3 regions of the Planctobacterium sp. AWM4_229 genome follow, and region 2 is predicted to be linked to each of the others. Evidence: predicted binding sites of a transcription regulator. Region 2 holds the regulator's gene; each other region holds the start of a gene.
What was found. The regulator sigma-54, encoded in region 2, starts transcription at its own class of promoters, with help from an activator protein. The targets are predictions, from matches to a motif close to GTTGGCACGNNNNTNGNNT.

Region 1 (4,254 bases), on a different contig from region 2:
TCCATTACATTAAACAAACTCATTATTGTTGCCCTCCGGTCAGTGCTTTTTTCATGCCTTTAAATTTGCCATCCAGAAATTGAATACTCGCCTGATACCGCAAACCGTTATCCAGGAACGCATTTTTTTCCATCTGTCCTTCAACTGTGTTGCCATCGCCGGTATCCGGCTGGGTTGGAACCCGAAAGGTGACAAGTCGGTCGCTTTGCATTTGCCCTTCTATATGCCCGGATGAGGTGCGATTGAGATGCATACGTTGTTCATACGAAGCGCTTTTCATCGCTTCCTGAAAATTTATGTCTCTGGCTTTGTAGCCGGGTGTATTCTGGTTTGCCAGATTGCCGGCAATAAGCTCCATACGATCCTGTCTCACTGAGACAGCTCGATGATGCAAAGCGGTTAATTTGTCTAAACTGATAGCCATTCTGGCCTCCACAGCGTCAAAAAACTTACAGTGGATTGAAAGCAAGGCATGTGCCAGTTTTGGAAGAAGCAATATATTTTAGATAGAGGGGCTGCGCCGAGAAACGCGAAAGGCCTCTAAATTAGAGGGGTTCGTTGATATAATAAAATTATTTTCGAGTGTAATATAAGCCAGGATTACATCGAATCATATTAAAATCGGAGGATAAGCCAGCCATAGATTCTGACGCACCCAAGAATAAAATGCCGTCTTTATTTAACACAGAGGCAATTTTTTGCAGTATAGCGCTTTTCACTTCTGGTGCGAAATAAATCAAGACATTGCGACAGAACACCATATCAAAACGCCCCAGATTGGCGTAGCTGTCCAGCAAATTGAGCTGTCTGAAGGTAACCATACGCGCAATCTCAGGCTTGATGCGCTTGTTTCCTTCTGGTGTATCGTCGAAAAACTGGCGTTTTCGTTCCTCAGATAATCCTCGCGACAAGGACAATGAATCGTAAGTGGCCACTTTACATTTTTGCAGCATTTCCGTGGACAGATCGGTACCGACAATTTGCACACCGGCAAATCGACTATTCAACTTCTGATATTCAGCTGCAGCCATCGCAATTGAATAGGGCTCTTGCCCTGATGATGCCGCAGCACACCAGATCTTTACCGGCTGTCGACTTTCTGCGAATTTGGGAAACAGCTCTTTGACTAACAGTTCAAAAGGATATCTGTCTCGAAACCACAGTGTTTCATTGGTGGTCATGGCATCAATAGCATCGTCTCTCAAACCCCTATTTCTGCCGTTGATCACATCATTAACCACCTGACTCAGCGAAGGCTCGTCATATTTTCGCATCAAAGGCGCTAAACGACTTCTCACCAAATACTGCTTGTTCGGTCCCAAAACGATACCACAGCAGCGCTCCAGGAATTCACTAAACAGTGTGTAGTCGTCTTCGCTTAATGTTTTATTCACCACAGATTATTTTTCCGCTGACTTGTCCAGCCATTTCTTTACCGCAGTAGCCAGTTCATCTGGGTGGAACTTCGCAATAAAATCATCCGCCCCCACCTTCTTAACCATCGCTTGGTTGAATACACCGCTCAATGAAGTATGCAGCACTACATGTAACTTAGCCAGTTCAGGCGTACTCTTAATCTCTGCCGTTAAGGTATAACCATCCATTTCTGGCATTTCAATATCACTGACGATAACGCCAACTTTGTCGGTTACATCGCCGGTTTCCGAGGCAATTTCTTTCAGTCTTTCAAGCGCTTCTCGGCCATCTTTGGCAGCTTCAATTTCCAGGCCCAATGAGGACAAGGCCTTTTTAACCTGGCTTCTCGCTACCGATGAGTCATCCGCGATGAAAATAATCTTGTCATCCAGACTGGCGTCGTGCTTAGCCAACTCTTCAGCCATGTCTTCGCGCACCACTTCTCGTGCTGGCGCGATTTCATTGAGGATTTTTTCAACATCCAGAATTTCAATTAATTCGCCATCAACTTCTGTGACAGCAGTAAGATAACTGGCCTTACCCGCCCCCTCAGGTGGTGGCAAGATGGCTTCCCAATTGATATTAATAATGCGCTCCACCGAGCCCACTAAAAAACCTTGTACTGAGCGGTTGTATTCCGCGATGACAATAAAGGCATTTTTGATATCTTCAATCTTACGTCCACCTGTTGCCATACTCATATCGATAACCGAGATAGTTTGGCCGCGAATATGGGCAACACCTCTTACCAAGGCATTCAGCTTTGGCATTGAAGTTAAGGGCGGACACTGTAAAACCTCACGTACTTTAAATACGTTAATTCCGTAGCGTTGGCGATTATTGAGTTTGAACAATAATAGCTCAAGGCGGTTTTGCCCCACCAGCTGAGTTCGTTGGTTAACAGAATCTAAAATTCCCGCCATAAAACACCTCTAATTCATCCAAACAGGCACGATACTTGAATAGTACTCTTATGTGGATGCGTGATTATTATTCGCCCACACAGCGTTATTTTTTTGACGCTGTTAAGTTTTTACCAAAATTGCCTTTAAGCATAGCCAAATTGGAAGAAAGTGAACATGAAAAATTTCGCCAACCTCAAGAAAACCTTAAAACTTTCCTTAATTGGTTGGTTTATAACAACCAATATAGCGGCTGCGCAAGAAAAAGATTTAATGCGTAATCTTGTGGAAGAGACCGCAGAGATATTTGTTTATCAAAATGCCGAAGTAGACAACATCAATGATGTACAAATTTCCGTCAGGAGTATTGATGAACGCATCAACATCCCTGCCTGTCCTGTGGATTTGCAAGCCAGCAGTAGTTCGCAATCTTTGCGTCAATCTAACGTAACAGTAAGAGTGAGCTGCCCGAGCAATGGTTGGTTCCATTATTTGAGTGTCAGCGTAACAGAAATGCAAGAAGTCGTTGTACTGGCAGATACGGTCTCCCCGGGTACCTTATTAACCGCCAATAACGTTACTTTAGAAAAAGTAGACAAAAGACGTATAAGAGGCGGCACTTTTGCCGATATAAAAGATGTTGTGGGTGCGCGTTTAAAGCGCCGTTCACGAGATGGCACTACCGTATCTCCGAATATGCTATGCTTTGTTTGTAAAGGCGACGCCATAGTGATAACTGCGAAGCTCAGCGGACTTGAAATAAAAACCAGTGGTGTAGCACTGCAAGATGGCAATATTGGTGATACGATCTCGGTTCAAAATAGACGCTCTAAAAAGCAGCTAGAAGCAGAAGTGGCGAATGTTAACGAGGTTCGAGTCCAGATATAAAATGGAACGAGGTGCGCTGCAACTCGGAGAGGCGCATTAGAAGATTGCCAATGTCGCTGTTAACCTAACAAATATTGGCAAATCATTGATTTTATAAAGACTTTTTTATGGTCTTAATTTAAACTGCGAAAATACAGTTAGCCAGTATAAAAAAAAAGCGCATTTATTGGTTTTTTATTAAAGATTGAAAGGCGTCAGCCGATAAGCTAACTGAGGGTTTAAAAGTATTGGAATTTAATCATGGCTATTAACAATGTAAATGGCACAGGTCAGAAGCCACAGTTGGAGAGTCAACGACTCAATCAACAACAGGCTCAGCAAGGCCAAAGTGCGAATACAGCACAGCAAGCTCAAACCGCTGCTGCTGCCCCTCGCCAGGATTCCGTTTCGCTGACCCAGTCAGCACAACAACTGGCGAACGTGCAGAAAAAAGCAAGCGACGCTCCGGTGAATCAAGATAAAGTTGATAAACTAAAAGCGGCGATTCAGAACGGCTCTTACAAGATTGATGCTGAGCAACTGGCATCCAAAATCTCGAAAGCTGAAACTGAACTGTTTGGCTTATCCAAAGGTTAATTGATGTCAGATTTGACTGCAGCTCTAGAACAACAACTAACGCTACTTCAGGCGTTAGAAGCTAACCTCCAAAAAGAACTGGAGTTGGTGGTTGCTCGCGATGCTGAAAGTCTGCTGACATTGATTGACGAAAAATCGGCATTACTGGAGCAGTTAGCACAAAACGATGTGTCTCTGCAAAAATTAAAAACGCCTGAGAGCGAGCTTTCCGAAGAACAATTCGAATTGGCTCAGCAAGGCAAAGAACTATTGCATAAGTGTCAGCATCAGACTGAAGTAAACGCTGCGGCAGTAGAAAAGAACCAAATAAGACTTCAGCGATTACGCAACGTAATGCTGGCAGCACGAAACAAAGAATCACTTACTTACACCAACAAAGGTAAAACACAGGGCGGCATGTTGGGCTCTGGTGTCAAAGCCTGACGTTTTATTAAAGCTCCCCTAACCGTTGAGCTAAGCACACAATATACCT
Region 2 (4,254 bases):
AATACGTTACGTGGTTGAGTCGCGAACGTTGGAATTGAACGGTTCAGCAGAACTGCACCAAGACACCAGTATGGTGAGAGGCGAAAAAATCAGTTTTAATCTTGAAAAAGAACAGCTCATTGCCGGCGGTGATGAGTCAGATGGCCGGGTAACAACGGTGTTTCAAACTGACGATAAAAATTAAATACGCATAAACCGCAAAAGGAAACACTGATAGTGCCAACCTTATATGCTAACAATTTGGCAAAATCTTATAAAAGCCGACAGGTAGTGCGGGATGTAAGCATCCAGGTGAATACCGGACAAATAGTGGGCTTATTGGGTCCTAATGGCGCTGGAAAAACCACGACATTTTATATGATCGTAGGTCTGGTCACCTTAGATAAAGGTGAAGTATTCATAGACCAACACGAACTGACTTTACAGCCGATGCATGTCCGTGCCCGGCACGGTATTGGTTATTTGCCTCAAGAATCTTCGATTTTCAGAAAATTAAGCGTTTTCCAGAATCTCATGGCAATTTTGCAAATGCGCAAAGAACTGGATAACGAACAACGCGAAGAACTGGCAGACGAGCTGCTGGATGAATTTAACTTAAATCATATTCGCCATAACCTTGGCATGAGCCTGTCTGGTGGCGAGCGTCGCAGAGTGGAAATTGCCCGGGCACTAGCGGCCAACCCACAGTTTATTTTGCTGGACGAACCTTTCGCAGGCGTTGACCCTATCTCTGTTAATGATATAAAGAAGATTATTCACCATCTGCGAGACAGAGGAATTGGCGTTCTGATCACTGATCACAATGTGCGCGAAACCCTCGACGTATGTGAGCAAGCTTACATCGTCAGCCATGGGCAAGTTATCGCTGAGGGCGAACCGGAAACGGTTTTGGCCAATCAGCAAGTAAGAGATGTATACCTGGGTGAGCAATTCAGGCTATAGTTACTAAAACAATAACTCATAAGTGGATTGCGATAATTTCGCATTCTGGAGTCGGAAAAACCATTTTTAATGAAGCCGTCTTTACAACTAAAATTTAGTCAACAATTAACAATGACGCCGCAGTTGCAGCAAGCCATTCGCTTGTTGCAATTATCAACGCTGGATCTGCAACAGGAGATTCAAGACGCATTGGACGCCAACCCACTTCTGGAAGTGGATGAATCTACAGATGGCAACAGTGACGAGGCTTTAGAATTACTCAAAGAGCCAAAATCCAGTTCAGATCTAAACGGCGCAGACAGCGATAAAGAATTCAATGGCTCTGACGGTATTGATTCTAGCGACGCATTCGAAAAAAATGATTTGCCCGATGAGCTCCCCATCGACAGTACCTGGGACGAGTATTACAGCGCGTCTTCTGCACCAGCCCCTGCTGCCAGTGTTGGTTCCGATGATGAACAGGTTTACCAGGGAGAAACCAGCGAATCCATACAAGATCACTTGCTTTGGCAACTGCATCTGACACCTTTCAGTGAAACCGACCAAGCCATTGCATTGGCCATCATCGACTCCATTGATGAGAGCGGCTATCTCACCGTATCGGTTGAGGATATTCTGGAAAGTCTCAATGATGAAGAAATTGAGCTGGACGAAGTAGAATGTGTCAGAAAACGCATTCAGCACTTTGACCCTATGGGTTCTGGCTCCATCTCGCCGCAAGAGTGCTTGTTGGTGCAATTGGGGCAATTTCCCGCTGATACCCCTTGGTTGAAAGAGGCCAAATCACTGCTTTGCGATTATTCTGATTTGTTAATGGCCAAAGATTTTCGTACCCTTATTCGAAAATCGAAACTGCGGGAAGAGCAGTTAAAAGAAGTATTAAAACTGCTGCAAACCCTCAATCCTCATCCTGGTAGTACCCTCAATACCAAAGAGCCGGATTACGTTATTCCAGATGTTTCTGTCACTAAAAAATCCGGACGCTGGGTAGTGGAACTCAATCCCGAATCAGTACCTAAGTTGAATATCAATCAACAATACGCTGCGATGAGTAAAAACAGCCGCAGCAGTGCGGACGGTCAATTCATTCGCTCCCACATGCAAGAAGCCAAATGGTTTATCAAGAGCATAGAAAGTCGTAACGATACTTTGCTGAAAGTGGCCAATTGTATCGTGCAGCAACAACATGGCTTTTTTGAGCATGGACCGGAAATGATGAAGCCAATGGTACTAAACGATGTGGCAGAAATGGTAGACATGCACGAGTCCACGATTTCACGGGTAACCACTCAAAAATACATGCACACGCCAAGAGGTATTTTCGAACTCAAATATTTCTTTTCCAGTCATGTGGCAACGGAAAATGGTGGTGAGTGTTCTTCTACGGCAATTAGAGCACTTATCAAAAAGCTTGTGGCGGCAGAAAATCAGGCTAAACCACTAAGTGATAGCAAGATTGCGCAATTGCTTGCCGATCAGGGCATTATGGTAGCCCGGCGAACCATTGCGAAATACCGGGAATCGCTCTCGATTCCTCCATCTAACCAACGTAAGAGTCTAATATAGACTTCCCTACAAGAAGGACGACCAATTATGCAAATAAACTTATCAGGTCATCACGTCGAAATCACCGATTCTCTTCGCGATTATGTCGATACAAAATTTACCAAGCTTGAGCGACATTTTGATCACATAAACAATGTGTATGTCATCTTAAACGTTGAAAAACTCAACCAAAAAGCGGAAGCAACCCTGCATCTTGATGGAGGTGAAGTATTTGCCACGTCGGAGCATAAAGACATGTATGCTGCGATTGACTCACTGATTGACAAGCTAGACAGGCAAGTCATAAAACACAAAGAAAAACTCAAGAGTCATTAAGAGGCCTAAACAAGGATGGAAATCAAAGACATCCTCTCATTGGACTGCACGCGTTGTGCAGTCCCTGTTACCAGCAAAAAACGCGCACTCCAAATCATCAGCAACATTGCCAGCGAAAAACTAGATGCACTTAACGAAGAAGATGTGCTTGCCAGTTTATTATGCCGAGAAAAAATGGGCAGCACAGGTATTGGACAAGGTATCGCTATCCCGCACGGCCGAGTAGATGGTCTGAGTTCCCCTCTGGCTATTGTTATTACCTGCTCTCCTGGTATAGAATTTGACTCAATCGACAATCAGCTTGTCGACATTTTTTTTGCGATTCTTGTGCCTACTGAGCAAACCGACGGCCACCTTCAAACCTTGGCTCGTATCGCTCAAAAACTCAGTGATAAAGAGGTTATCAAGGTTATTCGCAATTGCCATTCAGACAACGCACTTTATGAAGCACTGGTATGAAACTAATTGTGATCAGCGGACGATCCGGATCCGGAAAGTCTGTGGTATTAAGGGCTTTGGAGGATTTGGGTTACTACTGTGTAGATAATCTTCCCGTCAGCATGCTGCCCACGCTAACTCATGCTGTAGTGAGTGAATACGATCAAATTGCCGTCAGTATTGATGTGCGTAACTTACCTAAAGATCCCGATTTATTGGCTGAAAACCTGGATTTTCTGCCCAATAAAACCGATTTAACTATCATTTATCTCGACGCCAGTGACGACATGCTGATCAAGCGCTACAGCGAAACTCGCCGTCTGCACCCACTTTCAAAAAACAAGATCTCCCTTGCAGATGCGATTGTTAAAGAGCGCGAACTGTTAACCCCAATATATGAACGTGCAGATTTGCACATCGACACTGATAAATTATCCATTCACCAGTTAGCAGAGCTTGTTAGAGAACGTATATTAGGAAAAAAATCCTCGCGACTGGTATTAGTTTTTGAATCCTTTGGTTTTAAAAATGGCGTCCCAAAAGACGCAGATTATGTTTTTGATGTGAGATTTTTACCCAATCCTCATTGGATACCTGAATTAAAACCCTACACGGGTCAAGATACCCCGGTGGCTCAGTACCTTACTTCACAACCCATTGTGAATAAGGTGATCGGGCAGATCCAAAACTTGATTGAAACCTGGTTGCCACATCTGGAACGCAATAACCGTAGCTATGTAACCGTTGCTATCGGTTGCACCGGTGGTCAGCATCGTTCCGTATTTCTGGCTGAAACACTATCTCGTTATTTTTCGGTAGCCCACCCTGACGTACAAACCCGACACAGAGAACTGGACACTTGAACCGTATCGAAAAAGAGCTGACTATCATTAATAAGCTGGGGCTACACGCACGAGCAGCCACTGAACTGGTAAAGCTTGCTACCTCATTTTCGGCCGAGATATTGGTGCAAAAAGACGGCAAAAGTGTATC
Region 3 (4,254 bases), on a different contig from region 2:
GATTTTCAGCACATGAGACATGGCGCTGAGGCGCAATACTTTGCTGACGTTAACCAAATCTTCAGGAATGCTGGACACGCCCACAGCCGTGTTAATCAGAGTTGGCCACAAACAGCACAGGGCCACGGTAAATGCCGAGGTTAAAAAAGACTTGGAAAACATCGGGTCATCACTGACATACACCGCGCTCACCACCATTGTTACCAGCGGTAACCAGGCCAGTGGCGAAACTGGCTTAAACAGTTGAATGAGTGGGTTAATGGCCGCATAGGCCGACTTACTTAAGCCACATAAGATGCCCACAGGTACCGCAATTAAAGACGCGATTAAAAAGCCCACCGACACTGTGTATAGACTGGTCCAGATTTGCTGGAAAAAGGTGGGCGCACCGGTATAGGGACGGATCTTAGGTTGATAGCTCGGATCTGCCGCCATTCGCTTGGCATTGCGCTGCTCCTGGCGTTGGTAAAACGCCGCCGCTTTTTCTTGTTCAGCTTGGTGTTCGTTCCAGAGGTTGATGCTCTGCTCGTACACTTGCACAGGCCCCGGGAATTGTCCCAGCGAGGTATCAATATTCTTGGCGGTGATATTCCACATGACCAAAAAAATGGCCAGACCAATTAATGGCAACAATGCGCCTTTGAGTTTCAGCAGCCAGATGCTATTCACCAGCGGCTCAGGTAGTTTCAGGAATGTCACTTTTTGCAAGGTTGCCGTTTTACTCATGACAATACTCCGGGGTGTTGTTAATCATTGTTCAAAGACAGATTCCACTTCTGTCTGGTTCTAAAAAAGTACACGTCCTTGTGTGGATTGCTCCGCTTCAACTCACATGCTCATTTACAGAGACACGAAGCCGGGGTCAGAGGGTTTGCTCACCTTTAAGGCCAATGGAGAACTTCTCCAGATAGGCGTTCGGTGCTTTACCGTTGTAGGTGATGTTGTCAATAAAATGGGTTTGCGGTGCACGGAAGCCGTCTTCGCTAGAAAAATCCGGGAAACCGTCTGCGCTAGCTAGGCCTTCTTTGATCAGATCTTGTGCTGCCTGGGCATAGATGTCCGGGCGATAGACCTTCTCTGCGATATCGAAATACCATTCATCGGGCTTCTGCTCACTGATTTGGCCCCAACGGCGCATTTGTGTCAGATACCAGATAGCATCGGAATAGTAGGGATAAGTCGCGTTATAACGGAAAAAGACATTGAAGTCCGGAACCAGGCGCTTATCACCTTTTTCGTATTCAAAGGTGCCGGTCATGCTGTTAGCAATCACGTCTGCATCTGCGCCTACATATTGTGGCTTAGCCAGAATTTTTACCGCCTCAGGACGGTTCGCGTTGTCATTGGCATCCAACCACATCGCCGCGCGGATCAGCGCTTTAACTAAACGCTTGTGAGTGTTGGGATTTTTATCTGCCCACTCCTTACTGACACCGAACACTTTTTCCGGGTTGTCTTTCCAGATTTCATAGTCAGTGATCACCGGCACACCAATACCTTTAAACACCGCTTGTTGATTCCAGGGTTCGCCCACACAGTAACCATAGATGGTTCCCGCTTCCATTGTCGCAGGCATTTGCGGTGGTGGAGTGACTGATAACAGCGCCTGTGCATCGATCTGACCACTAATATCACCTTTATGGGGCGCATAGAAACCCGGATGAATGTTGCCAGCCGCTAACCAATAACGAAGCTCATAGTTGTGGGTAGACACCGGAAATACCATGCCCATGTTAAACGGCTTGCCTTGTGCGATATAGGAATCCACCACTGGCTTGAGGGCGTCAGCTTTAATAGGGTGCACCGGCTTGCCATTTTCGTGGGGGATGTGCTGTTTCATCTGTGCCCAGATATCGTTTGATACCGTGATACCGTTGCCGTTTAAGTCCATGCTGAAAGCAGTAACGATATGAGACTGAGTACCAAAACCAATTGTTGCACCCAGTGGTTGCCCGGCTAGCATATGAGCGCCATCCAGCTGCCCGTCGATCACTCTGTCTAACAGCACTTTCCAGTTGGCCTGTGCTTCCAGGGTAACGTACAAGCCTTCATCTTCGAAATAGCCTTTTTCGTAGGCAATGGCCAGTGGTGCCATATCGGTCAGCTTAATAAAACCCAGCTTAAGCTCTTCTTTTTCTGGCCAATCCCCATCTGCGAATACCGCAGTCGACAGCAATGTTATTGATGACATTGCCACGCACAGTGTGCGCTTAAAGTACTTTAACCAATGTGTGCTTAACATCATTTGTCCTCTTTTTAAAAAGCCAAAAAAAAGCCCACAGCGCAAGCTTCAAGATGAAGATTGTTCTGTGGGCTGCTTTGCCTGTTCGATGCGCTATCACACGTTGAAAGTGCATCGAAGTATGTTGTTTACGAGTTTATTATTATTCTTATCAGACTCTGATAGTTCCAACTTTCAGATTGCACACTTAGTGCCAACTTTAAAAAACCTTTATTTTCAGATAGTTAATGAGAACGTTACGACCGAGCGCCTCGGTTATGAGATCCTTTTTGTGCAATCAGGCACTACTGCGGTGCAAATTAATACCAATTAGTACACTTGAGAAACCACTTGCTGCACATCGATGCTTGCATCGAGATGCGCACAACGCTGCATCTGTTGTAACAACCATATCCCTTGCTCCTGCGCCATTTGATTTTGTTGTTGAGCTTGATGGAATATCGTATGTCCCGGTACTTCGCGCGGTACTGCGCCTTGCTGAGTCAAACAGCTATCAAGTAGCGCTGGAGCAATGTTTTCCAGTTCTGCACCCACATAGCCTGCTTCAGATAACCACCTTGCGGCTTCAAAGCGATTTGGCCCCCCGGTTAACCATTGGCAAGCTTGTCTTAGTGCACGAGTGACCGCTAACAGAGTTTGCGGATGTTGTAATTGCCAGTTACGCGTCACCCCCAAGACCTTTTCCGGGGTGTTATGCCAAATTTCTCGGGACGCAATGACGGTAACACCAATGCCCGCCCGCACTGCCACGGCATTCCAGGGACTGCCAACACAGAAGCCATCGATTTCATTATTGCCCATGGCCTGCACCATCCCGGAAGGCGGAATGATGCGAATATCAACATCTTCAAGCGAGATCCCGCCCTGATGTAACCAGGCAGCAAGTTGATAATAATGGCAACTATAGGGAAATACGGTAGCAAAACACAACTTATCAACGCCTGTCGATTTTCTGTGTTCCACAATGGGCTTTAACATACTCGCTGACATGGGCTCTGAGAGCACGGTTTGTGCTTGGGCACTGTTGGCCGCCAATACTTCAGAAAACAGTTGCGTTGACAGCGTAATACCATTGCCGTTATAGCTTAACACCATAGGCACCGACATCCCTTCTGCAACATTACCCAAGCCCAAATGGATTGCCAGCGGCATGGGTGCCAGCATCTGAGCCATATCCAGATAGCCAGCCAATAACTTATCTCGCAATGTTGCCCAGGAATTTTGCCGTTCCAATTTGACTATAAGCCCTTGCCGTTCAAACAGACCAAGCTTCTGAGCCACCACCAGCGGCGCGCAATCACTTAATGGCATAAATCCGATGGTAACTTCTGTTTTATCTGGCTGCGCCATTGTTATTTCTGCCTGTACCATAGTTTCGCCTACATTGAGAGAGTGGTAATAATATCGATCATGTTTTTTGCGACTTGCTCCATGCGTTGGCCATTATCCATGGCCATTTTACGGATCATTTGATAGGCCTCGTTTTCAGAGAGATTTCGGGTTTCCATCAACAAAACCTTGGCTCTTTCAATCACCTTACGAGAGGCGAGTTCTTGTTGTGTTTCGTGCAACTGATTGCGCAATGATTGCATTTGCTGAAAGCGCGCGACCGCAGCATCCAGGATAGAGCGCACGCGGCTAGTATTCACTTCACGGGTAACATAGGCACTGACTCCGCAATGCACAGATTGATTAATGGTATTGGTGTCTTCCTGTTCAGAAAACATCACGATGGGCTTGGGATTAAAGCTATTCAGGGTGTGCAAAGAATCCAGGATGTCGCGACTGGGCGATTCAATATCGATGATGATCACATCCGGTTGTAACGCATCCACCTGCTTTAGCAATGACACATCAGCACCAATCATGTGCTCCACCAGATATCGGGATTTGTCCAAGGCGGCAGATAGCGCCACAGCGCGCTGTGGATCATCATCAATGAGCAGTACCCGTAAAGGTTGGTGCGATTCAGATTCGGACATGACTTAAAAGAGACAAATGAACAATTGCAA

Region 1: the regulator sigma-54 is predicted to act here: its motif matches at 2,362-2,380, upstream of flgA (flagellar basal body P-ring formation chaperone FlgA).
Region 3: the regulator sigma-54 is predicted to act here: its motif matches at 2,422-2,440, upstream of ACXAGP_RS18330 (CmpA/NrtA family ABC transporter substrate-binding protein).

What each region holds. Positions count from the first base shown of each region.
Region 1 is NZ_JBSWWX010000009.1:11,948-16,201, forward strand. Features, by position in the region: gene flgC (flagellar basal body rod protein FlgC) at 1-23, opposite strand, end outside; gene flgB (flagellar basal body rod protein FlgB) at 23-424, opposite strand; gene ACXAGP_RS18740 (CheR family methyltransferase) at 573-1,397, opposite strand; gene ACXAGP_RS18745 (chemotaxis protein CheV) at 1,401-2,339, opposite strand; gene flgA (flagellar basal body P-ring formation chaperone FlgA) at 2,496-3,206, shown strand; gene flgM (flagellar biosynthesis anti-sigma factor FlgM) at 3,447-3,782, shown strand; gene flgN (flagellar export chaperone FlgN) at 3,786-4,205, shown strand.
Region 2 is NZ_JBSWWX010000010.1:109,340-113,593, reverse strand. Features, by position in the region: gene lptA (lipopolysaccharide transport periplasmic protein LptA) at 1-184, shown strand, start outside; gene lptB (LPS export ABC transporter ATP-binding protein) at 217-942, shown strand; gene ACXAGP_RS19830 (RNA polymerase factor sigma-54) at 1,012-2,508, shown strand; gene hpf (ribosome hibernation promoting factor) at 2,536-2,823, shown strand; gene ptsN (PTS IIA-like nitrogen regulatory protein PtsN) at 2,839-3,282, shown strand; gene rapZ (RNase adapter RapZ) at 3,279-4,124, shown strand; gene ACXAGP_RS19810 (HPr family phosphocarrier protein) at 4,121-4,254, shown strand, end outside.
Region 3 is NZ_JBSWWX010000008.1:154,463-158,716, reverse strand. Features, by position in the region: gene ACXAGP_RS18335 (ABC transporter permease) at 1-726, opposite strand, end outside; gene ACXAGP_RS18330 (CmpA/NrtA family ABC transporter substrate-binding protein) at 863-2,191, opposite strand; gene ACXAGP_RS18325 (CmpA/NrtA family ABC transporter substrate-binding protein) at 2,552-3,613, opposite strand; gene ACXAGP_RS18320 (ANTAR domain-containing response regulator) at 3,622-4,224, opposite strand.